2 regions of the Cellulomonas sp. P22 genome follow, and region 1 is predicted to be linked to the other one. Evidence: predicted binding sites of a transcription regulator. Region 1 holds the regulator's gene; the other holds the start of a gene.

Region 1 (10,440 bases):
AGCACCCGCGCGAGCAGCTCGACATGGCGATCGTCGCTGTGCTCGCGTCGTGGGGCACCGAACGGGCCCGGCTGTACCGGCGCAAGGAGCGCATCCCCGACGACCTCGGCACGGCCGTCAACGTGTGCTCGATGGTCTTCGGCAACCTCGGCCCCACGTCGGGCACGGGCGTGGCGTTCACGCGCGACCCCGCCACCGGGAAGTCGGGCGACTACGGCGACTACCTGGTCAACGCGCAGGGCGAGGACGTGGTCGCGGGCATCCGCAACACCGCGACCCTCGCGGACCTCGAGCAGATCGACCCGACCGCGTACGCCGAGCTGCGCCAGGCCATGCGCCGCCTCGAGACCCACTACCGCGACCTGTGCGACATCGAGTTCACGATCGAGCGCGGCAAGCTGTGGATGCTCCAGACCCGGGTGGGCAAGCGCACGGCGGCCGCCGCGTTCCGCATCGCGACGCACCTGGTCGACGAGAACCTCATCACGATGGACGAGGCCCTCTCGCGCGTGACGGGCGCGCAGCTCTCGCAGCTGCTGTTCCCCCAGTTCGCGGCGGGCAGCGACGCGACGCTGCTCACCACAGCGATGGCGGCGTCGCCCGGCGCGGCGGTCGGTCGCGTCGTGCTCGACTCCGCGACGGCCGTCGAGCGTGCCGCGCAGGGCGAGGACGTGATCCTCGTGCGGCGCGAGACGAACCCCGACGACCTGGGCGGCATGATCGCGGCCGTGGGCGTGCTCACGGCGAGGGGCGGCAAGACGTCGCACGCCGCCGTCGTGGCGCGCGGCATGGGTCGCACGGCCGTGGTGGGTGCCGAGGCCGTCGTGATCGACCTGACGTCGCGGAGCTTCACCGTGGCCGGACGCACCGTGCGCGAGGGCGACCTCATCGCGATCGACGGCTCGACCGGCGAGGTGTTCTGGGGCGACGTGGACGTGGTCCCCTCCCCCGTGACCCGCTACCTCGAGGACGGGCTCGACGCGGCGCTCGCGGCCACCGACGACGAGGAGGTCCGTGACCTCGTCCGTTCGGTCGACCGGATCCTGCGGCACGCCGACGCGACCCGTCGGCTCCGGGTGCTCGCGAACGCCGACACCCCCGAGGACGCCGCGCGGGCCCGGCGGCTCGGCGCGCAGGGCATCGGGCTGTGCCGCACCGAGCACATGTTCCTCGGCGAGCGCCGCGAGCACATCGAGCACGTGGTGCTGGCCGAGGACGACGCGGCCCACCTGGCGGCGCTCGACGCCCTGCTGCCGCTCCAGCGCGAGGACTTCGTGGGGCTGCTGCGCGAGATGGACGGGCTGCCCACCACCATCCGGCTGCTCGACCCGCCGCTGCACGAGTTCCTGCCCGACCTCACCGAGCTGTCCGTCAAGGTGGCGCTCGCCGAGGAGCGCGGCGAGGTCGACGAGGGCGACGTCCGGCTGCTCGCGGCCGTGCGACGCATGCACGAGGCGAACCCGATGCTCGGGCTGCGCGGCGTCCGGCTCGGGCTCGTGGTGCCCGGGCTGTTCGCGCTGCAGATCCGCGCTGTGTGCGAGGCCGTGGCGATCCGCCGCGCCGAGGGCGGTGACCCGCACGCCGAGATCATGGTCCCGCTGGTGGGATCGGTGCAGGAGCTGCGGCTCGTGCGCGAGGAGGCCCTGCGGATCATGTCCGAGGTCGGCGCCGAGCACGGCATCGAGATCGACCTGCCCGTGGGCGTCATGATCGAGCTGCCGCGGGCCGCGCTGACCGCCGACCGGATCGCCGCGCAGGCCCAGTTCTTCTCGTTCGGCACCAACGACCTGACGCAGACGACGTGGGGCTTCTCGCGCGACGACGTCGAGGGTGCGTTCTTCGCGCAGTACACAGCGAACGGCGTGCTCACGGTGTCCCCGTTCGAGACGATCGACGCGAAGGGCGTGGGGCGGCTCGTGCAGATCGCGGTCGAGGAGGGGCGCGCCACGCGTCCCGACCTGGTGATCGGCGTGTGCGGCGAGCACGGCGGCGACCCCGAGTCCATCCGCTTCTTCGACGCGGTCGGGCTCGACTACGTGTCGTGCTCGCCGTTCCGGGTGCCGGTGGCCCGGCTCGAGGCGGGACGCGCCGCGGTCACGGGGGTCGACGCCGACACCCGCTGACCGGACGGGCTCAGCCCCAGCGGCCCAGCCGCTGCTCGAGCAGGGCGAGCGCCACGGGGCCCGCGGTCGAGGTGCGCAGCACGTGCGGGCCCAGCCGCACCGCGACCGCACCTGCGTCCCGCAGGGTGTCGAGCTCACGCGCCGAGATGCCACCCTCAGGGCCGACGACCACGAGCACCTCGGGGGCCGGGTCGCCGGGGGCCGCGGGCACGGGCAGCGCCGCCTCGGCGATCGGCACGGTCGCCTCCTCGTGCAGCACGAGGGCGGCACCGCCGCGCCCGACGACCTCCCGAACGGCGTCGGCCAGCGCGCGCCCGTCGACCGCGAACCCGACCTCGGGCACCCGCGCCCGGCGCGCCTGCTTGGCCGCGGCCCGCACCGTCCCGAGCCACCGCGCGCGGCTCTTGGCGGCACGGTCCCCGCGCCACACCACGATCGAGCGCTCGGCCTGCCAGGGCAGCACGGCGTCGACGCCCACCTCGGTCGCGGCCTCGATCGCGAGCTCGTCCCGGTCCCCCTTCGCGAGGGCCTGCACCAGCACCAGGCGCACGGCGGGCTCGGGCTCGCGCACCACGTCGAGCACGTCGAGCCGCACCCCGTCGCCGCCGACAGCCGCCACCGTGCACACGAGGCGCACCCCGGCGCAGTCGACCACGTCGACGCGCTCACCCGGGGCACGCCGCTGCACGACCCCCGCGTGCCGGCCCTCGGCCCCCTCGAGCACGTACGTGCCGCCCGCGGCGGCCGTGTCGAACGAGCCCGGCTCGGCCAGGAAGACGGGAGCGCTCACCCTCAGCGCCCGGCGAGCTTCTCGCGGAGCTTGGCGAACACGCCCGAGTGCGACGACGCGAGCCGCGTGTCGGGACGCTCCTCGCCGCGCAGCACCGCGAGCTGGCGCAGCAGCTCCATCTGCTCCTCGTCGAGGTCGGCGGGCACCTGGACGTCGACGTGCACGTGCAGGTCGCCACGTCCACCCACGTGCAGCCGCCCCACGCCGAGCCCCTTGAGCGTGACGATCTGCGCGGGCTGGGTACCCGGTCGCAGGTCGACCTCGCGCGGGCCGTCGAGCGTGTCGAGCGTCAGCACGGTGCCGAGCGCCGCAGCCGTCATCGGCACCTCGAGCGTGCAGTGCAGGTCGTCGCCGCGACGCACGAACGTGTCGTTCTTGCGCTCACGGATCTCGAGGTACACGTCGCCCGCCGGGCCGCCGGCCGGGCCGACCTCGCCCTGGCCGGTGAGCTTGATCCGGGTCCCCGTGTCGACACCCGCCGGCACGTCCACCTCGAGCGTGCGACGCGAGCGGACGCGCCCCTCGCCCGAGCACTCGGGGCACGGCTCGGGGATCACGGTGCCGAAGCCGTGGCACGCGGCGCACGGCTGCGACGTCATGACCTGGCCCAGGAACGAGCGAGCGACGCGCTGGACGCTGCCGCGACCGCCGCACACGTCGCAGGTGCGCGGTGTGGTGCCCGGACGGCAGCACGACCCCGAGCACGTCGGGCACAGCACAGCGGTGTCGACGTGCACCTCGCGGTGCACCCCGAACGTGGCCTCGGCGAGGTCGATGTCGAGCCGCACGAGCGCGTCCTGGCCTCGCCGGGCGCGCGGGATGGGCCCACGCTGGGCGCTCTGACCGGTCGCGGCACCGAAGAACGTCTCGAAGATGTCCTGGAAGCCGAAGCCACCGCCCATGCCGCCCGACGGCGACGACGGGTCGGCGCCCAGGTCGTACATGCGGCGCTTCTCGGGGTTCGAGAGCACCTCGTAGGCGCGCGAGACGTCCTTGAAACGGTCCTCGCCGGCGTCCGGACCTGCGACGTCGGGGTGGTGCTCGCGTGCGAGGCGTCGGTAGGCCTTCTTGATCTGCTCGGGCGTCGCGTCGCGCGGCACCCCGAGGATCTCGTAGTAGTCGCTCACTGATCGCTTTCTCTGTGGGAGGCGGGGGGCCGGGACCGGTCAGCCGGCAAGGATGCGCGACAGGTAGCGCGCGACCGCACGCACCGACGCCATGGTCCCGGGGTAGTCCATGCGCAGCGGCCCGATCGAGCCGATGCGTGCCACGGCGGTCCCGTCCGCGCCGTAGCCGGTGGTCACGAAGCTCGTCTCGACGAGCCCCTCGTGCTGCGTCTCGCGCCCGATGCGCATCGACACCGCCGCGGCGTCCTCGGACATCTCGGCGAGGAGGCGCAGCAGCACCACCTGCTCCTCGAGGGCCTCGAGGACCGGGCTGATCGAGTGCGAGAAGTCCATGCCGCCGCGGACCAGGTTGGCCGTGCCCGCGAGCACGATGCGCTCCTCGCTGTCCTCGGCGAGGGTCTCCTCGACGATCCCGACCACAGACTTGACGAGCGCCTCGTCCTCGGGCGCGAACGCGTCGGGCAGGGCCGACAGCACCTCGTCGAGGTCGGCGAGCCGGTGACCGGCCGCCGCGACGTTGAGCCGCACGCGCAGCCGGGCGACGACCCCCTCGTCGGGCGGGCCCGCGAGCTCGAGGGTGCGCTGCTCGACGCGCCCGTTGTCGGTGATGATCACCACGAGCAGGTGCCGCTCGCCCACGGGCACGAGCTCGAGGTGGCGCAGGGCCGAGCGGCGCAGCGACGGGTACTGCACCACGGCGACCTGCTGGGTCAGCTGGGCGAGCAGGCGCACCGCGCGGTCCACCACGTCGTCGAGGTCCACGGCCTCGTCGAGGAAGGACTGGATCGCCCGCCTCTCGGGACCCGAGAGCGGCTTGACGCCCGCGAGCCGGTCGACGAAGAGCCGGTAGCCCTTGTCGGTAGGGACACGCCCCGCGGACGTGTGCGGCTGCGCGATGTACCCGCTCTCCTCGAGCGCCGCCATGTCGTTGCGGATCGTCGCGGGCGAGACGCCGAGGGCGTGCCGCTCCGCGAGCGCACGTGAGCCGACGGGCTCGCGGGTGGCGACGTAGTCCTCCACGATCGCGCGCAGCACATCGAGCTTGCGGTCGTCGCTCATCTCACCTCCAGCCCCTCCGGTAGATGGCACTCCTGAGTCGCGAGTGCCAATTCTACGCGGTCGCCGAGCCGGCTCGCCCCGCCTTCGGCGACGCCTGCGCGCTCCGGGTCCGCAGGTCGACGAGAGCGACCACGAGCGCCGCCAGGACGAGGGCCGAGGTCACCCGCAGGGCCCGGTCGACGGCGAGCGCGCCCGAGCCACCGGCGGCGAGCGTCGCGTAGAACACCGCCACGTTGACCGCCACCCCCAGGGCGGACCCCACGCGCTGGCCGAGCTGCAGCATGCTGCCCGCGACCCCGGCCGACCCGACCGGGACGCGCTCGAGCGTGAGCGTCTGGTTCGGGGCGATGACCAGCCCGCTGCCGGCCCCGGTGACGAGCTGGGTCGCGGCCACGGCCCAGCCGACGCCCGGCGCGTCGAGCTGACGGACCACCACGTACGTCCCGGCGAGCCCGACGAGGACCAGGACCAGCCCCACCACCACCAGGCGGCGCCCGCGCGCGACGACGAGCCGGCCCGCGAGCTTCGAGGACACGGCCGACGCGACCGCGAACGGGGTGCTCACGAGCCCGGCCTGGAGCGCGGTGAAGTGCAGCACGGTCTGCAGGTAGAGCGTGATCACCAGGAACACCGACGTGAACCCCGCGAAGTACGCGAGCCCCAGCAGGGCCCCGTTGCGGAACGACGGCTGCCCGAGCACGTCAGGGTCCAGCACCGCGGCGCCCGTGCGGCGCTGGAACCTGCGTTCCCACAGCACCGTGGCCGTGCCCAGCACGGCCGCGACGAGCAGCCACCACCAGCGGGCCGGGTCGTCGCCCACGCCCGTGGTGGTCACGAGCGGCAGCATGAGCGCGACCGTGGTCAGGGCGATGAGCAGCAGCCCGACGTGGTCGAAGTGGGCGGTCCCCCGCGGGTGCGCCGCGCGCGGCAGCCACCGCCACGCGAACGGCAGCACGAGCGCGATCACGGGCACGTTGACGAAGAACACCCAGCGCCAGCCCGACTCGGTGCCCGCGGCCTGGATGATGGCGCCGCCCAGCAGCGGGCCGATCGCGAGCGAGACCCCCACCGTCGCCCCGAACGTGCCGAACGCACGGGCCCTCTCGGGTCCCCGGAACAGCTCCTGGATGAAGCCGGTGACCTGGGGGTTCAGCATCCCGGCACTCAGCCCCTGCAGGAGCCGCATCCCGGCGAGCACCCCGCCCGTGGGCGCGAGGCCCGAACCCAGGCTGGTGAGCGCGAACAGGACGAGCCCGACGAGCATGACGGTGCGCCGACCCCGGGCGTCGCCGTACCGTCCCGCGGGCACGAGCGCGAGGCCGAAGGCGAGCGTGTAGCCCGCGACGACCAGCTGCAGCTGGCTCGAGCTGGCGCCGAGCGCCTCGTCGATCGAGGGCAGCGCGACGTTGACGATCGACACGTCGAGCAGCGTGATGAAGCCGACGGCCAGGCAGACCCACAGCGCGCGCCAGCGGCGCGGGTCCGGCTCGTCCGGGGCGGCCGCTGACGACGTCACCCGTCCAGTCGTACCGTGCAGGCCCGAGGGTGGCGACCTGGGTCGGCACCCGGGCGTGGCCGGGACGGCCCTAGGCTCTGCGGGTGACCCACGACCGTTACGGCCAGGACGTCCTCGCGAGCACAGCGGGCTCGACGCACCACCGCGTCGCGCGCACCTCGCGCCCCCAACCCGCCGAGGCGGACCTCGTGGTCGAGGAGGTCACGACGGGCTGGGTCGGCGCCGTGGTGCGCGTCGAGAAGTCGGGCGGCCAGCACGTTGTCGTGCTCGAGGACCGGCGGGGCCGCACCCGCACCTTCCCGCTCGGCCCGGGGTTCTGGGTCGACGGCGAGCCCGTCGAGCTCACTCCCCCCGTCGCCGCTCCCGCCCCGGCTCGGCCCACGCGCACCGCGTCGGGCTCGGTCGCGGTGCACGGCTCCCGGGCGCGGGTCGCGCGCGGCAGCCGCATCTGGGTCGAGGGCAAGCACGACGCCGAGCTCGTCGAGAAGGTGTGGGGCGACGACCTGCGGCTCGAGGGCGTCGTCGTCGAGCTGCTCGACGGGGTCGACAACCTGACCGACGCGCTCGCCGACTTCGAGCCGTCCCCCGACCGGCGGGTCGGGGTGCTCGTCGACCACCTCGTGCCGGGCTCGAAGGAGCAGCGCATCGCCGACACCGCGCTGCGCACCGTGCCTCGCGGCACCGTGCTCGTGCTCGGCCATCCCTACGTGGACGTCTGGCAGGCCGTGCGCCCCGAACGGCTGGGGCTCGCCGCGTGGCCGACCATCGAACGGGGCACCGAGTGGAAGCTCGGCATCCTGCGCGAGCTGGGCTGGCCGGCCGACGAGCAGGCCGACGTCGCCCGTGCCTGGCAGCGCATCCTGCGCTCGGTCCGCTCGTACGCCGACCTCGAACCCTCGCTCCTGGGCCGCGTGGAAGAGCTCATCGACTTCGTCACCACCTGACCCGTCCCCCCACCCCCACGTTCGCGGGTTGTCAGGGGGCGACGGGTTCGCCGAGGAGGCGTCGGTACAGGTAGGTCTGGGCCAGGATCACCACGGGGATGGCCACGACCAGGCCGATGCCGCACAGGAGAGCGCCGATCAGCACCGCGACGATCGCCGCGATGCTGAACAGCAGCATCGTCGCGGCGTTCTTCGTCACGAGCTCGAAGCTCGAGCGCAGCGCGTCGATCGCGTTCTGCGCCTTGTCGATCACGAAGAACAGCGTGAACTGCACGAAGAACCCCACGACGAGCGCGCCGACCCCGCACACGAGCGAGCCGATCGAGGTCAGCACGCTGACCAGCAGCGCCGCGAGCAGCACAGCCCCGAGGTTCGGGAACTGGAACATGGTGCGCAGCTCGAGCCGCTGCCCGTAGCTGATCACGAGCGCGCCGCGCGTGATGGCTGCCTGGAGCACATACGTCACGAACAGCACCACCACCGAGAGGATCACGCTGGCCAGGAACGCCCCGAACGCCCCCGCGGCCGCGAGCCCCGTCCGGTGCCCGTACTGGTCCACCTGGTTGACCCCGAGGTTCGCAGCGCCCAGCGCCAGGTTCCACAGCAACGAGATGATCGCGGCGACCACCAGGTACGCCAGGACCGCCACGATGATCGGCCCGAGGTTCGCGACGAACTTGTTCCACCCCCAGCCGAACGAGTCGCCGACCGCGGCAGGCTGCGGCGGCGGGGGCGGTGGCGGCGGGGGCGGCGGCGGGGGCGGCGCGCCCCACCCCGCGGACGGTCCCGACTGCCCGGGCGGCGGGTACCCGCCCGGCGGCGCGTACCCGGGGGGCGGCGGGGGTGGTGGCGGACCGCCCGACCCGGGCCGGTCGGACGGCGACGCGCCGCCCGCGGACGAGGCGGCCCCCGACTCCGCGGATGCTCCCGATGCCGCAGCCGTCGGCGCGGTCCCGGCTGCCTGCGGGTGTCCGCTCTGCGGGGCGTATCCGCCCAGCGGCGGGTACCCGCCCGGGGGCGCGAACCCGGGCGGTGGTGGCGCCCCAGCCCCCGGTCGCTCCGGCGACGGGCTCGTCGGCCCGGTCGACCCAACGCCTGGGGGCTCGTCCGTGACGTCGGGCTCGGGCTCGTCCGGGACGTCCGGCGCGTCGGGCGACGGCACGTCCGGCACGTCGGACGAGGGCTCCTCCGGGACGTCGTCGGGGGGATGCGGCGTTCGCTCGCTCATCGTCGACCTCCGGTGTGGGTCGTCTCGCCCGGTCGGGGCAACGGGTCAGCCGGACGGCGAGCGCCCGTCCTGATCAACGTACGCCGACGCCTCGCGTCGTGCCCGGCCGGGACCGGGCAGCGCTCCCGCGCGGCCCGACGGATGGATAGAGTCCTCCCGCGCAGCCGGGCGCGCACCGCGCCGCCCGTTCCCCCGACGCACGCACCGAGGAGCCCCATGACGAGCGAGTACCCCACACCGCCGCCCGCCGCGCCGCGGGCCGTCACCGAGAGCGAGGCGCGCACCTGGGCGAGCCTGGCGCACCTCGGCGGCATCTTCGCCTACACAGCGCTGGGCTGGGTCCCTGCCCTGGTGATCTGGCTCGTGTACCGCGACCGCAGCGGGCACGTGGCCCAGGAGGCCAAGGTCGCGCTCAACTTCCAGCTCACGCTGCTCATCGGCGTGGTGGTCTGCCTGGTCGTCGAGCAGATCCCGTTCCTCGGTTGGGTGGGTCACATCGCGCAGGCCGCGATCGGGATCGTGAGCATCGTGCTCTCGATCCTCGCGTTCGTCGCCGTGCAGCGCGGCGACCGTTACCGCTACCCGTTCTCGCTCGAGCTCGTCCGATGACCGGCCCGGAGGGGTTCGCGCCCCAGCCGATGTACGCCGGCCCGCCGCCGCTGCGGCCCGACGAGGAGCGCACCTGGGCGATCGTCTCGCACCTGGGCGGCGTGCTCGTCAGCTTCGTCGTGCCGCTCGTGGTGTGGCTCGTCTTCAAGGGTCGTGGTCCGTACCTCGAGGACCAGGCCAAGGAGGCGCTCAACTTCCAGATCACCGTGATGATCGCCAACCTCGCAGGGGGTGTCCTGACGGCCGTGACGTTGGGCTTCGCGTTCCCGGTCCTCGGGGCCATCGGCATCGCCAACCTCGTGCTCGCGATCCTCGCGGCTGTCGCGTCCAGCCGGTACGAGTGGTACCGGTACCCGCTCTGCCTGCGACTGGTCCACTGAGAAGTCCCGCGCACCGAGCGACGCAGGCCCCGACCGTCCGGTCGGGGCCTGCGTGCGTCCGCGAACCGGGCGTCAGTCGGTGAGCGCCCGGACCACCGCGTCGGCCAGCAGCCGTCCGCGCCGCGTGAGCACAGCACGCCGCGTGCCGTCCACGCCGAGCGCGGCGCGCCCGTCGAGCAGGCCGTCAGCGACCAGGCCCGCGACCACCGGCCGGGTGGTCGGGCTCAGCTCGCCGACGGGCAGCCCCTCGGCGAGCCGCACGCCGAGCATGACGCGCTCGAGCTGCGCCGACTCGCCGACGACGACCTCGCGTCCGGCGGCCGGGCTGAGCCCCGCACCGAGCCGGTCGGCGTACGCCCGCGGGTGCTTGACGTTCCACCAGCGCACCCCGCCCACGTGGCTGTGCGCTCCGGGGCCCACGCCCCACCAGTCGTCGCCGCGCCAGTAGGCCAGGTTGTGCCGGCACCGGTCGGCGTCCGTGCGCGCCCAGTTGCTCACCTCGTACCAGTGCAGGCCCGCCGCGGTCAGGGCCTCGTCCGCGAGCTCGTACTTCGCGGCCTGGTCGTCCTCGGACGGCAGGCTGATGGTCCCGCGGCGCACCTGGGCGGCCATCTTCGTGCCCTGCTCGACGACCAGGGCGTACGCCGAGACGTGGTCGACCCCG
Region 2 (10,440 bases), on a different contig from region 1:
GCGCTGGGTCGGCGTCTCGACCATGGCGTCCATGAGCGTCGACTCGGCGCGGATGGCCGTGGGCCCCGCCGTCGCGGGGACCGCGGGGCTCGCGAGAACGTGCGCGGCGACGGCGGACAGCTCGGCCCTCCCCACGTCGGGCGCGAGGTAGCCGCGCGCACCGATCGAGATGGCGCGGTCGAGCGCGACCTCGTCGCCGGGCACCGCGAGCATCACGATCGTGGCGGTGGGGGCCAGGCTGCGCAGCCGGCGGATCGCCTCGACCGGGCCGGGGCCGGGCAGGTGGGCGTCGAGCAGGACGATCGTCGGGGGGATGCGGCGCGCGAGGGCCGTGAGCTCCTCGGCGGTCGAGGCGGAACGCACCGGGGTGAGCGAGGGGACACCGAGGGCCGTCAGCACCAGGCGCTCCCGCACCACGGTCGAGCCGTGACACACCACGACCCCAGCCATCGAGCCCTCCTTGCCGCACACGGGTGTCGCGCGCTTGTTACCACTCTGTATCGACGCGGCGTCGCGCAACGTTAGTCCACAGTGCGGGTGAAAGGCCCGGAGCGTCTGACTCTGCGCCATCTCCGGCGGGCTCAGACGGTGACGGCCAGCACCTCGGCGAGCAGGCCCGTGAGCGTGCGCGCCCGGTGCACAGAACGGCCGAGCGGCAGCCCCTGCGCCGCGGCGTCCCCCAGCATCGCGAACTGCGGGACGTCGGGATGGGTCTGCACGATCGCCTCGACGGCGGTGAGGTCGGGGGCGGCGAGCTCGGTGACGAGCACGACGGCCGCCGGACGGGTCATCGCGGTGATCTCGACGAGGCGGTGCCGTTCGACGGGGCCCACCACGATGCGCGGGTCGGCGCCACGCTCGGCGAGCACCGCCGCGAGCACGTGGAGCACGAGCGGGCACTGCTCGCCGGGGGCCGGGAGCAGCAGCACCACGCGCCGCCCGGCGACGTGCGCCCGGGCCTGCGGCGCGGTGCGGGCGCGCAGCCCGGCGAGCACGGCACCGACCACGAGCGCGTCGGCGTCCTCCCCCGGTCGGGCCAGGACCGTGCGGGCCGCGAGGCCGAGGCGCACGGGCTCGACGAGGTCGCTCCACCAGGACACGAGCGCGTCGGCGGGCGGCGGGGCGAGCAGCCGCCGGCAGGCGACCTCGTCCCCGCGCAGCGCCGCGTCGATCACGACGGTGGGGGTCGCGTGCACGGCGGGGTCGGCCGACGCGAGGGGGTTCGGGAGCGGCACGACCTCCGGGTCGGCGGCCCCCAGGGCGGCGGCGCGCATGTCGGTCTCGCGGGCCACGCGCGCGGCCTCCGAGGGGGCGACGCCGTCGAGCGTGAGGCCCCGCATCACGAGAAGCCGCGCGACGTCGTCGGAGGTGTAGCGGCGGTGCGACCCCGCGGAGTGCTCGGACGGGCCGAGCCCGTAGCGACGGTCCCACGTCCGCAGCGTCGCGGGGGCGACCCCGAGGCGACGGGCGACGGCAGCCACGGAGAGGGCCGGACCGTCGACGGCGGACGTCGGCCCCGGCACGGGTGCCGGAGCGTCACCGTCGGTCACCATGACCCGATTGTGCACAACTTGCGGCGCGGTTGCCAACGCGTGTCCAGTTCAGATTCGGTACGACCTGGACGTTCGTCACACTGAAGCGATTCTGAACAGGGACTTGAACAACTTGTGGCGCGGTTGGTAGCGTCTCGCCCCGTACGCAGTTGCACCGCAAGACATCCCGATCGCTGGGGCCTGGCGCACCGCCGCCGCCGGCCCGGCGTCTGAGTCGAGGAGGACCGCATGGCCGAGATCTCACGTCTGCCCGGGCCCGTCATGGACCTCTGGGAGTGGCAGTTCGAGGGCGCCTGCCGCGACGCCGACGAGAACCTGTTCTTCCACCCCGAGGGTGAGCGTGGATCTGCGCGCCGCCGCCGCGCCGAGGCCGCCAAGGCGGTCTGCGCGACCTGTCCCGTCATCCAGGAGTGCCGCGAGCAGTCGCTCGCCGTGCGCGAGCCCTACGGCGTGTGGGGCGGCCTCTCCGAGGACGAGCGCGCCGCGATCCTCGCCCGCCCCTCACGCAAGGCCATCTGAGCACTGCCGCACCTCCCCTCAGACACGACGAAGCCCCTCCCGGCACAGCCGGGAGGGGCTTCGTCGTCTCAGCTCAGCGGTGCCGAGCAGAGGTCACTTCTCGACGATCGCGAGGATGTCGCGGGCGGAGAGGATGAGGTACTCCTCGCCCGAGTACTTGACCTCGGTGCCGCCGTACTTGCTGTAGATGACCTTGTCACCGACGGCCACGTCGAGCGGCACACGGTTGCCGTTGTCGTCGATGCGGCCGGGGCCGACAGCGAGGACCTCGCCCTCCTGGGGCTTTTCCTTGGCGCTGTCCGGGATGACCAGACCGGAAGCGGTCGTCTGCTCCGCCTCGAGCGTCTTGACGACGATCCGGTCCTCGAGCGGCTTGATGGAGACCGACACTGCGGACCTCCCCTTCACTTGTGGGTTCTCAGTGATGTCCGAATCCCGCTGCGCAGACCCACCGCCGTCGCGGGTGTCGGGGAGTCAGCCAGTGCGGAGGACCCAGCCCTGAGGACTGTGCCACCAGTCACTCTAGGAACCCGTTAGCACTCGGTCAAGGCGAGTGCCAGAACTGCCGGGTGCGCGCGCCGCCCCGCAGCGGCATCCGTTGCCGCCTGCACGCGAGCCGGGGCCTTCCGCGTGCGAGGATCGCCCGCATGGACGCAGCCGGTCTCGCGAAGCTCCTCAGCCCGACCGGCTGGGCGCTGCTGAGCGCACTCCCCCCGTACGACGAGCAGCGCACGATGGCGCTGTCCGAGCGGCTGCGCCGCGAGGGCCTCGACCCCGAGCTCGTCGCGGCGGCGCTGACCCAGTCCCGGCTGCGGGCCAAGGCGCACGCGAAGTTCGGCGAGTTCGCCGACGGGATGCTCTTCACCCCGGCCGGGCTCGAGCAGGCCACCCGGCTCGTCGTCGCCGCGCACCACGCGCGCCGCTACACCGCCGCCGGGGTGACGAAGGTCGCCGACCTCACGTGCGGCGTCGGCGCCGACTCGATGGCCTTCGCGGGCGTCGGCCTCACCGTGCTCGCGACCGACCTGGACGAGGTCGCCGCGTCGGTCGCGACCGTCAACCTGCGCCACTTCCCCGAGGCCGAGGTGCGGCACGGCGACGGTCTCGCGCTCGACCTCGAGGCCGAGGGGGTCGACGGCGTGTACGCCGACCCGGCCCGACGCACCACGTCGGGCAGCCGGGTCTTCGACCCCGCGGCCTACGCCCCGCCGCTCGACGCGGTCCTCGCGCTGCGGTCGCGCGTGCCGGCGCTCGGGCTCAAGCTCGGACCCGGCATCCCGCACTCCGCGCTGCCCGACGACGCCGAGGCCCAGTGGGTCTCGGTCGACGGCGACGTGGTCGAGGCCGGGCTGTGGTTCGGCCCGCTCGCCCCCGACGGCCCGGGTCGCAGCGCCCTCGTCCTGCGGCCCGACGGCGCGCACGTCCTGCGCTCGGGACCCGGCGGCCCACCCGCCCCCGACGTCGGCCCGGTCGGCGGCTACCTCTACGAGCCCGACGGCGCCGTGATCCGCGCGGGCCTGGTGGCCGACGTCGCCACCGCGGTGAACGGACGCCTGGTCGACCGCACCATCGCCTACGTCACGTCCGACATGCTGCACCCCGTGCCCACCGCGACCGCGTACCGCGTGCTCGACACGCTGCCGTTCGGCCTCAAGCGGCTGCGCACCTACCTGCGCGAACGCGACGTCGGGCGGCTGACGATCAAGAAGCGCGGCACCGCCGTGGTGCCCGAGCAGCTGCGCGGGCAGCTCTCGCTGCGCGGCTCGGCCGAGTCGACCATCGTGCTGACCCGGGTCGACGGACGCCAGCAGGTGATCGTCGTGGAACCCCTGTCGGGGCCGGCGTGAGCCCGCGGGTCGCGCTGCCGTTCGCCCGCTCCGAGCGCTCGACGCTCGGGGTCGAGTGGGAGCTCGCGCTCGTCGACTCCGACTCGGGCGACCTGCGGCAGGTCGCCCAGACCGTGCTCGACGCCGTGCGCCCCGACCACGGCGGCGACCATCCCGCGATCCGCCAGGAGCTGCTGCTCAACACCGTCGAGGTCGTCTCGGGCGTGTGCCGCACGGCCGCGCAGGCCCGCGACGACCTCGAGCGGGCCATCGAGGAGGTCCGCGCCGTGACCGACCCGCTGCGGGTCGAGCTCATGGGTGGCGGCACGCACCCGTTCGCGCGCTGGGCGCAGCAGAAGGTCACCGACAAGCAGCGCTACGCGACGCTGATCGACCGCACGCAGTGGTGGGGCCGGCAGATGGTCATCTACGGACTGCACGTGCACGTGGGCGTCGAGGACCGCGACAAGGTGCTGCCGATCTCGCGCGCCCTGCTCACGTGCTTCGCGCACCTGCAGTCCCTCTCGGCCGCGTCGCCGTTCTGGGGCGGACGTGACACCGGCTACGCGTCGAACCGGGCGCTGATGTTCCAGCAGCTCCCGACGGCCGGGCTGCCGTTCGCGTTCGAGCGCTGGGACGAGCTCGAGGGCTACGTGGGCGACATGCTCCACACCGGAGTCATCGACCAGTTCGACGAGGTCCGCTGGGACGTGCGCCCCTCGCCGCGGTTCGGCACGATCGAGGCCCGCATCTGCGACAGCCCGTCGAACATCCTCGAGGTCATGGCCCTGACGGCCCTCACGCACTGCCTCGTGGAGCACTTCTCGTCGATGCTCGACCGCGGCGAGGACCTGCCGACGATGCCGCCGTGGTTCGCGCAGGAGAACAAGTGGCGATCGGCCCGCTACGGCATGGACGCGATCGTCATCGTGGACGCCGCGGGCGAGGAGGAGCTCGTGACCGACGCGGTGCGGCGCCTGCTGGTCGACCTCGCCCCCGTGGCCGAGCGGCTGGGCTGCGCGGCCGAGCTCGACCTGGTGCACGTCATCCTGCGCCGTGGCGCGTCCTACCAGCGCCAGCGCGCCGTGGCCCGCCGGCACGGCGGGGAGCTCGACGCGGTCGTCGCGAGCCTGGTCGCCGAGATGCACGCGGGTCGGCCGCTGTAGCGCAGCGCCGCAGGTCCGGTGCCGGATACGCCTGCCCGGGAGACCCGGCCCGCGCTAGGGTTCGAGCGCCGCGGCCCCCGCCCGGTCGTCCGCCGCGAGCCCCTGGAGCCCTGCATGCCCCGACCCGGTCCCCGCCCCGACCGCCGCTCCGGCACCGGTCGGGCCGCGCAGGCCGCGACGTGGACGCTGGTCGGCGCCGCGTGGGTCGCCGTCGCAGCGGCGGCAGTTGTGCGCCTGGCCGGGGGCGACGGGTACGAGCTGCCCGAGGCCGTCGAGGACGCGCTGCCCCCCTCCGTCACGGGCTTGCTGATCGGTGCGGCGCTGACCGTGGTGCGGTTCACGGTGCGGCTGCTCGCCTGAGGGCTGTTGCGCTCAGACCAGCACGTGCGTGAGCGGCATCGAGGAGTCGACCGGCAGATCCAGGTCCGAGGGCGCGAGCCCGCGGCGCACGGCGGCCGAGCCGAGCGCGGCGATCATCGCGCCGTTGTCGGTGCAGAACCGGATCGGCGGGATGCGCAGGTCGATGCCGGCCTCGGCGCAGCGCACCGCCGCGAGGTCCCGCAGCTGCGAGTTGGCCGAGAAGCCGCCGCCGATCACGAGCGTCGAGACGTCGTGGCGCCGGCATGCGGCGATGGTCTTGGCCGTGAGGACGTCCGCGACGGCCGCAGCGAACGAGGCCGCGACGTCGTGCAGCGGGATCTCCTGGCCCGCGTCCTCGCGCGCCTCGACCCAGCGGGCGACGGCCGTCTTGAGCCCGGAGAACGAGAAGTCGTACGCGTGCTGGGCCTGGTCCTTCGCGGCGGTGAGCCCGCGCGGGAAGCGGATCGCCTCGGGGTCGCCCTCGCGCGCCAGCCGGTCGATGTGGGGGCCACCCGGGTAGGGCAGGCCGAGCAGGCGTCCGACCTTGTCGAAGGCCTCCCCCGCGGCGTCGTCGAGCGTCGAGCCGAGCTCGTTCACGCCGGTGACGATGTCGTCGACGAGCAGCAGGCTCGAGTGCCCGCCCGAGACGACCAGCGCCATGACCCGCTCGGGGAACGGCCCGTCGACGAGCTCGTCGACGGCGGCGTGGCCGATCACGTGGTTGACGCCGTACAGGGGCTTGCCGAGACCGACCGCGAGCGCCTTGGCGGCCGCGGCGCCGACGGTGAGCGGGCCCACCAGCCCGGGGCCTGCCGTGACGGCGATCGCGTCGACGTCGCCGAGCTCGACGCCCGCGCCCTCGAGTGCGCGCTCGAGCGTGGGCACCATCGCCTCGAGGTGGGCTCGCGAGGCGATCTCGGGGATGATCCCGCCGAAGCGGGCGTGCTCGTCCATCGAGCTCGCGACCGCGTCGAACAGCAGCTCGTGGCCACGGACGAGCGCGACGCCCGTCTCGTCGCAGGACGTCTCGATCCCGAGGACGAGGGGCTCACTACTCATGGGACCAGGATATGTCTCCGAGCTGGCGGTCCGGTCCGGCGGGCGACCGGGTGGTCGTGACGGAGGTCGCGCACGGCGGTGGTGTGGTGCAGGTCACGCCCGAGTCGGGAAGAAATCGTTTTCGTGAATTCTTCAACTATCCGTGAGCACTGACACTCTTCCCGAGACCGCCGCCACCCCCTTCGTGATCGCCGACGACGCCGCCGACCTCCTGTTCCGCGAGGCCCGCACCGCACGCGAGTTCACCGACGCCGAGGTCACCGACGAGGAGCTGGCCGCGGTCTACCAGCTCATCGCCTGGGGCCCCACCGCCATGAACACGGTCCCGCTGCGCGTGCTCGCCGTGCGCAGCACCGAGGCCCGCGAGCGCCTGGCCGCCCTCATGGCCGAGGGCAACCGCCAGCGCGTGCTCGACGCCCCGGTCACCCTCGTGCTCGCCGCCGACCCGGCGTTCCACACCCACCTGCCGGTCCTGGCCCCGCACATGGCCGGCATGGCCGAGGCGCTCGAGCCCGCCGCCGCCATGCGCGCGCAGATGGCCCGTGACAACGCCTTCCTGCAGGCCGGGTACCTCATCGTCGGCCTCCGCGCCGCCGGGTTCAGCGCCGGTCCGATGGGTCTGGCCGACCCGGCCGGCATCGACGCCGCGTTCTTCGCCGAGACCGGCTGGTCGTCGCTCATGGTGGTCAACGTCGGCCGCACCGAGGGCACCGGCACCGAGTTCCCGCGCGCGGCACGGCTCACGTACTCCGAGGCGTCGCTGACCGTCTGACGGTCCCGCGTCCGGTCCGGGCCGGTCGCGCGGCGAGCATGCTCGCGCGGCCGGCTCAGCCGGGCTCGTCACCGGTCGCCGCAGGGCGCCGCGGGTCGTTCGACCACTGCGACCACGACCCCGCGTAGAGCGCGGCGTCGACCCCCACCGACGCGAGCGCCGCGGCCTCGTGCGCGGCCGTGACGCCCGATCCGCAGTACACGCCGACCGCCACGCCGGGCACGACGCCGAGCGCTGCGAACCGCGCCACGAGGTCGCCCACGGGCAGGAACCGCCCGTGCGCGTCGAGGTTGCCCGCCGTGGGCGCGCTCAGCGCCCCGGGGATGTGGCCCGCACGCGGGTCCACCGGCTCGACGTCCCCCCGGTAGCGCTCGGCCGCGCGCGCGTCGAGCAGGATCCCGCCCCGGGCAAGTGCGGCCGCCCCGTCGGCGTCGAGGACCCCGGCCGCGACGGGCGCGAGCTCCACGTCGCCCTGCTCGGGCACGACGTCGCCCTCCTCGAGCGCCCACCCCGCCGCGGTCCACGCCGGGAGGCCGCCGTCGAGCAGCCGCACGTCGCGCACCCCGGCCTGCCGCAGCAGCCACCACGCGCGGGCCGCGGACATGCCGCCCGCGTCGTCGTAGACCACGACCGACCCGCCCTCGCGCACGCCCCAGCGGCGCGCCGCGGCCTGCAGCACGTCGAGCGGCGGCAGCGGGTGGCGCCCCTGCTGCGGCGACGCGGGGGCCGCGAGCTCGGTGTCCAGGTCCACGTACACGGCGCCCGGGACGTGACCCGCGAGGTGCCGCTCGCGCCCGTCGGTGCGCCCCAGCGCCCACCGCACGTCCAGGACGACGGGCGGCCGTGCGCCGGCCAGCAGCTCGTGCAGCGCGACGGCGTCGACGAGCACCTGCTCGCGCGCCGTCCGGGTGCCGTCGGCCACTGTTCGGGCCTGGTCGTTCTCGCTGGCCACGGGGGCCTCCTCGTCGTCTCGGTGCCCGGCAGCCCTCACGGCAGCGGCGGCAGCGGCAGGCTCATGGTCCACGCGTCGACGCCCTCGGGCTGGTAGTACCCGCGGCGGCGGCCCAGACGCACGAACCCCGCCCGCTCGTAGAGCCGCAGCGCCGGCTCGTTGTCGATGCGCACCTCGAGCAGCACGTTCGCCGCCCCCAGGTCTCGCGCCCGGGTCACGAGCGTGTCGAGCAGCAGCGCACCCACGCCCCGCCCCTGGTGGGCGGTGTCCGTGCCGATCGTCATGACCTGCGCGTCGTCGCCGTCGAACCACAGGCCCGCGTAGCCCACCAGCTCACCCGTCACGACGTCCTGCGCGCCCACGTACCACCGGCCCGGGCCCTGCAGCTCCTCGGCGAGCGAGGCCGCCGACCACGCGCCCGCACCGAAGAGCTCGGTCTCCATCCGTGCCAGGGCGGGCAGGTCGTCACGGCCCAGGAGCCGCACGACGACCCCGGGCGTGGTCCTCACGCCGAGGCGCGCTTGCGTTCGGCCGACGGCACCGCGTCCGGGCGGCGCAGGTACAGCGGCGCGGTGGGAAGCTCGGTGGCCCCGGCTGCGAGCCGGGCGAGGGCCAGCCGGGCGAGCTCGGCCGGGTCGGGCTCGGTGGGCGCACCGGCCACGGGCGGCAGCAGGTCGGGGTACAGCTCGGCGCCGGCACCGACCACGAGCGCACCCGCGCCGAGCCCGGCTGCCACGACGTCGGCGGCGTCGACCACGGGGCCGCCGACCAGCTCGACGAGAGCGCCGTGGTGCTGCGCGGGGTCGAGCACGCGGTAGCGCGCCGCGTAGACCTCGCGACGGCGTGCGTCGGCCGTCGCGAGCACCTCGGTGCCGGGCGCCAGGTCGAGGGTGCGGGCCGCGCCGGCCGCGAGCGCGTCGAGGCTGCTCACGCCGTGCACGGGCACCCCGAGCGCGACACCCAGCGCGCGCGCCGTGACGAGCCCGACCCGCAGCCCCGTGAAGGGCGCCGGCCCGGTGCCCACGACCACGGCCGTGAGGTCACGGCGGTCCGCACCGGCGTCGGCAAGGACGTCGACGATCATCGGTGCGAGCAGCTCGGCGTGACGCCGTCGCTCGGGGGTCGCGCGCGAGGCGAGCGTGACGCCCGCCTCGTCGGTCAGGGAGACGGAGGCTGCTGCTGAGGTGTCGAGGGCGAGAACAGGCACGGGTCAAGCCTGCCACCTCTACGCCCCGGTGCGGGACTCGCGCAGGTCAGGGCGCTCCGGTGGCGCTCAGGCGGGCAGGTCGACGCCCACCCAGCGCCGCCCCACGGCCGTGAGGGTCGCGACCCGCGCACCGCCTGCGGCGTCCTCGAGGTCGGCGGGCAGCGTGCCGCCGCGCGGCCGGCGCAGCGCGATCTCGAGCCGATCCTCCGCGAGCCCTTCGACGAGCCCCTCGCCCCACTCGACCACGGTGACGGACTCCTCGAGGCTCGCGTCGAGGTCGAGCGCGTCGACCTCCTCGAGCGACCCCAGCCGGTAGGCGTCGACGTGCACGAGCGCGGGGCCGCGCGCACCGTCGACGGCCGCGAGGGGCGGGTGCACGCGCGCGATGATGAACGTGGGCGACGCCACCTGGCCACGCACCCCCAGCCCTGCACCGATGCCCTGCGTGAGCGTGGTCTTGCCCGCACCGAGGTCACCCGTCAGCACCACCAGGTCACCCGCGCGCAGCACCCGTGCCAGCTCGCGGCCGAGCGCACGTGTCGCCTCCGCGTCGGGCAGGTCGATGCTCAGCTCCTGGACGACGCTCACCGCACGATCCCTTCCACCTCGGAAACAGCTCCTTCCACCGCGGGCGCGAAGCCCGCCCCATCGACGGCTCCCGGCGCCCGCTCGGCCACGGCGCCCAGGGGGCCGTCCGCCGCCGCGGTGTCGACGTGCACGCGCGGCACCCGCGCGCCCAGCCGGGTGACGATCTCATAGCTGATGGTGCCCGCCGCGCGCGCCCAGTCCTCGGCGGTGGGTCCCCCCGCCGCCCCGGTGCCGAACAGCTCGACCCGGTCGCCCGCCTGCTCCCTCGCCCCGGGCCCGAGGTCCACCACGACCTGGTCCATGCAGACCCGCCCGGCCACCCGCAGCCGGCGCCCGCCCACGAGGAGCGGACCGCCGGGGTGGTCGGGGCTGCCCGACGCGTGCCGCGGCACCCCGTCGGCGTACCCGATGGGCACGACGCCCAGCACGGTCTCGCCC

What was found. The regulator HrcA, encoded in region 1, represses chaperone genes, less so after heat shock. The targets are predictions, from matches to a motif close to TTNGCACTCGNNNNNNNCGAGTGCNAA.
Region 2: groES (co-chaperone GroES) is a predicted target of HrcA. The motif match lies at 2,606-2,632, and genes of this name have one in related genera.

Annotation. Positions count from the first base shown of each region.
Region 1 covers NZ_JBISBW010000003.1:90,768-101,207, forward strand. Annotated here, with positions in the region: gene ppdK (pyruvate, phosphate dikinase) at 1-2,123, shown strand, start outside; gene ACGIF2_RS03460 (16S rRNA (uracil(1498)-N(3))-methyltransferase) at 2,134-2,913, opposite strand; gene dnaJ (molecular chaperone DnaJ) at 2,916-4,040, opposite strand; gene hrcA (heat-inducible transcriptional repressor HrcA) at 4,080-5,099, opposite strand; gene ACGIF2_RS03475 (MFS transporter) at 5,152-6,615, opposite strand; gene ACGIF2_RS03480 (DUF3097 domain-containing protein) at 6,699-7,559, shown strand; gene ACGIF2_RS03485 (hypothetical protein) at 7,591-8,787, opposite strand; gene ACGIF2_RS03490 (DUF4870 domain-containing protein) at 9,004-9,396, shown strand; gene ACGIF2_RS03495 (DUF4870 domain-containing protein) at 9,393-9,776, shown strand; gene hemW (radical SAM family heme chaperone HemW) at 9,849-10,440, opposite strand, start outside.
Region 2 covers NZ_JBISBW010000011.1:30,741-41,180, forward strand. Annotated here, with positions in the region: gene ACGIF2_RS12695 (LuxR C-terminal-related transcriptional regulator) at 1-450, opposite strand, end outside; gene ACGIF2_RS12700 (MerR family transcriptional regulator) at 582-1,553, opposite strand; gene ACGIF2_RS12705 (WhiB family transcriptional regulator) at 1,782-2,072, shown strand; gene groES (co-chaperone GroES) at 2,166-2,462, opposite strand; gene ACGIF2_RS12715 (SAM-dependent methyltransferase) at 2,720-3,919, shown strand; gene ACGIF2_RS12720 (glutamate--cysteine ligase) at 3,916-5,064, shown strand; gene ACGIF2_RS12725 (hypothetical protein) at 5,179-5,424, shown strand; gene tsaD (tRNA (adenosine(37)-N6)-threonylcarbamoyltransferase complex transferase subunit TsaD) at 5,437-6,483, opposite strand; gene ACGIF2_RS12735 (malonic semialdehyde reductase) at 6,626-7,255, shown strand; gene ACGIF2_RS12740 (sulfurtransferase) at 7,311-8,207, opposite strand; gene rimI (ribosomal protein S18-alanine N-acetyltransferase) at 8,243-8,716, opposite strand; gene tsaB (tRNA (adenosine(37)-N6)-threonylcarbamoyltransferase complex dimerization subunit type 1 TsaB) at 8,713-9,414, opposite strand; gene tsaE (tRNA (adenosine(37)-N6)-threonylcarbamoyltransferase complex ATPase subunit type 1 TsaE) at 9,481-10,002, opposite strand; gene alr (alanine racemase) at 9,999-10,440, opposite strand, start outside.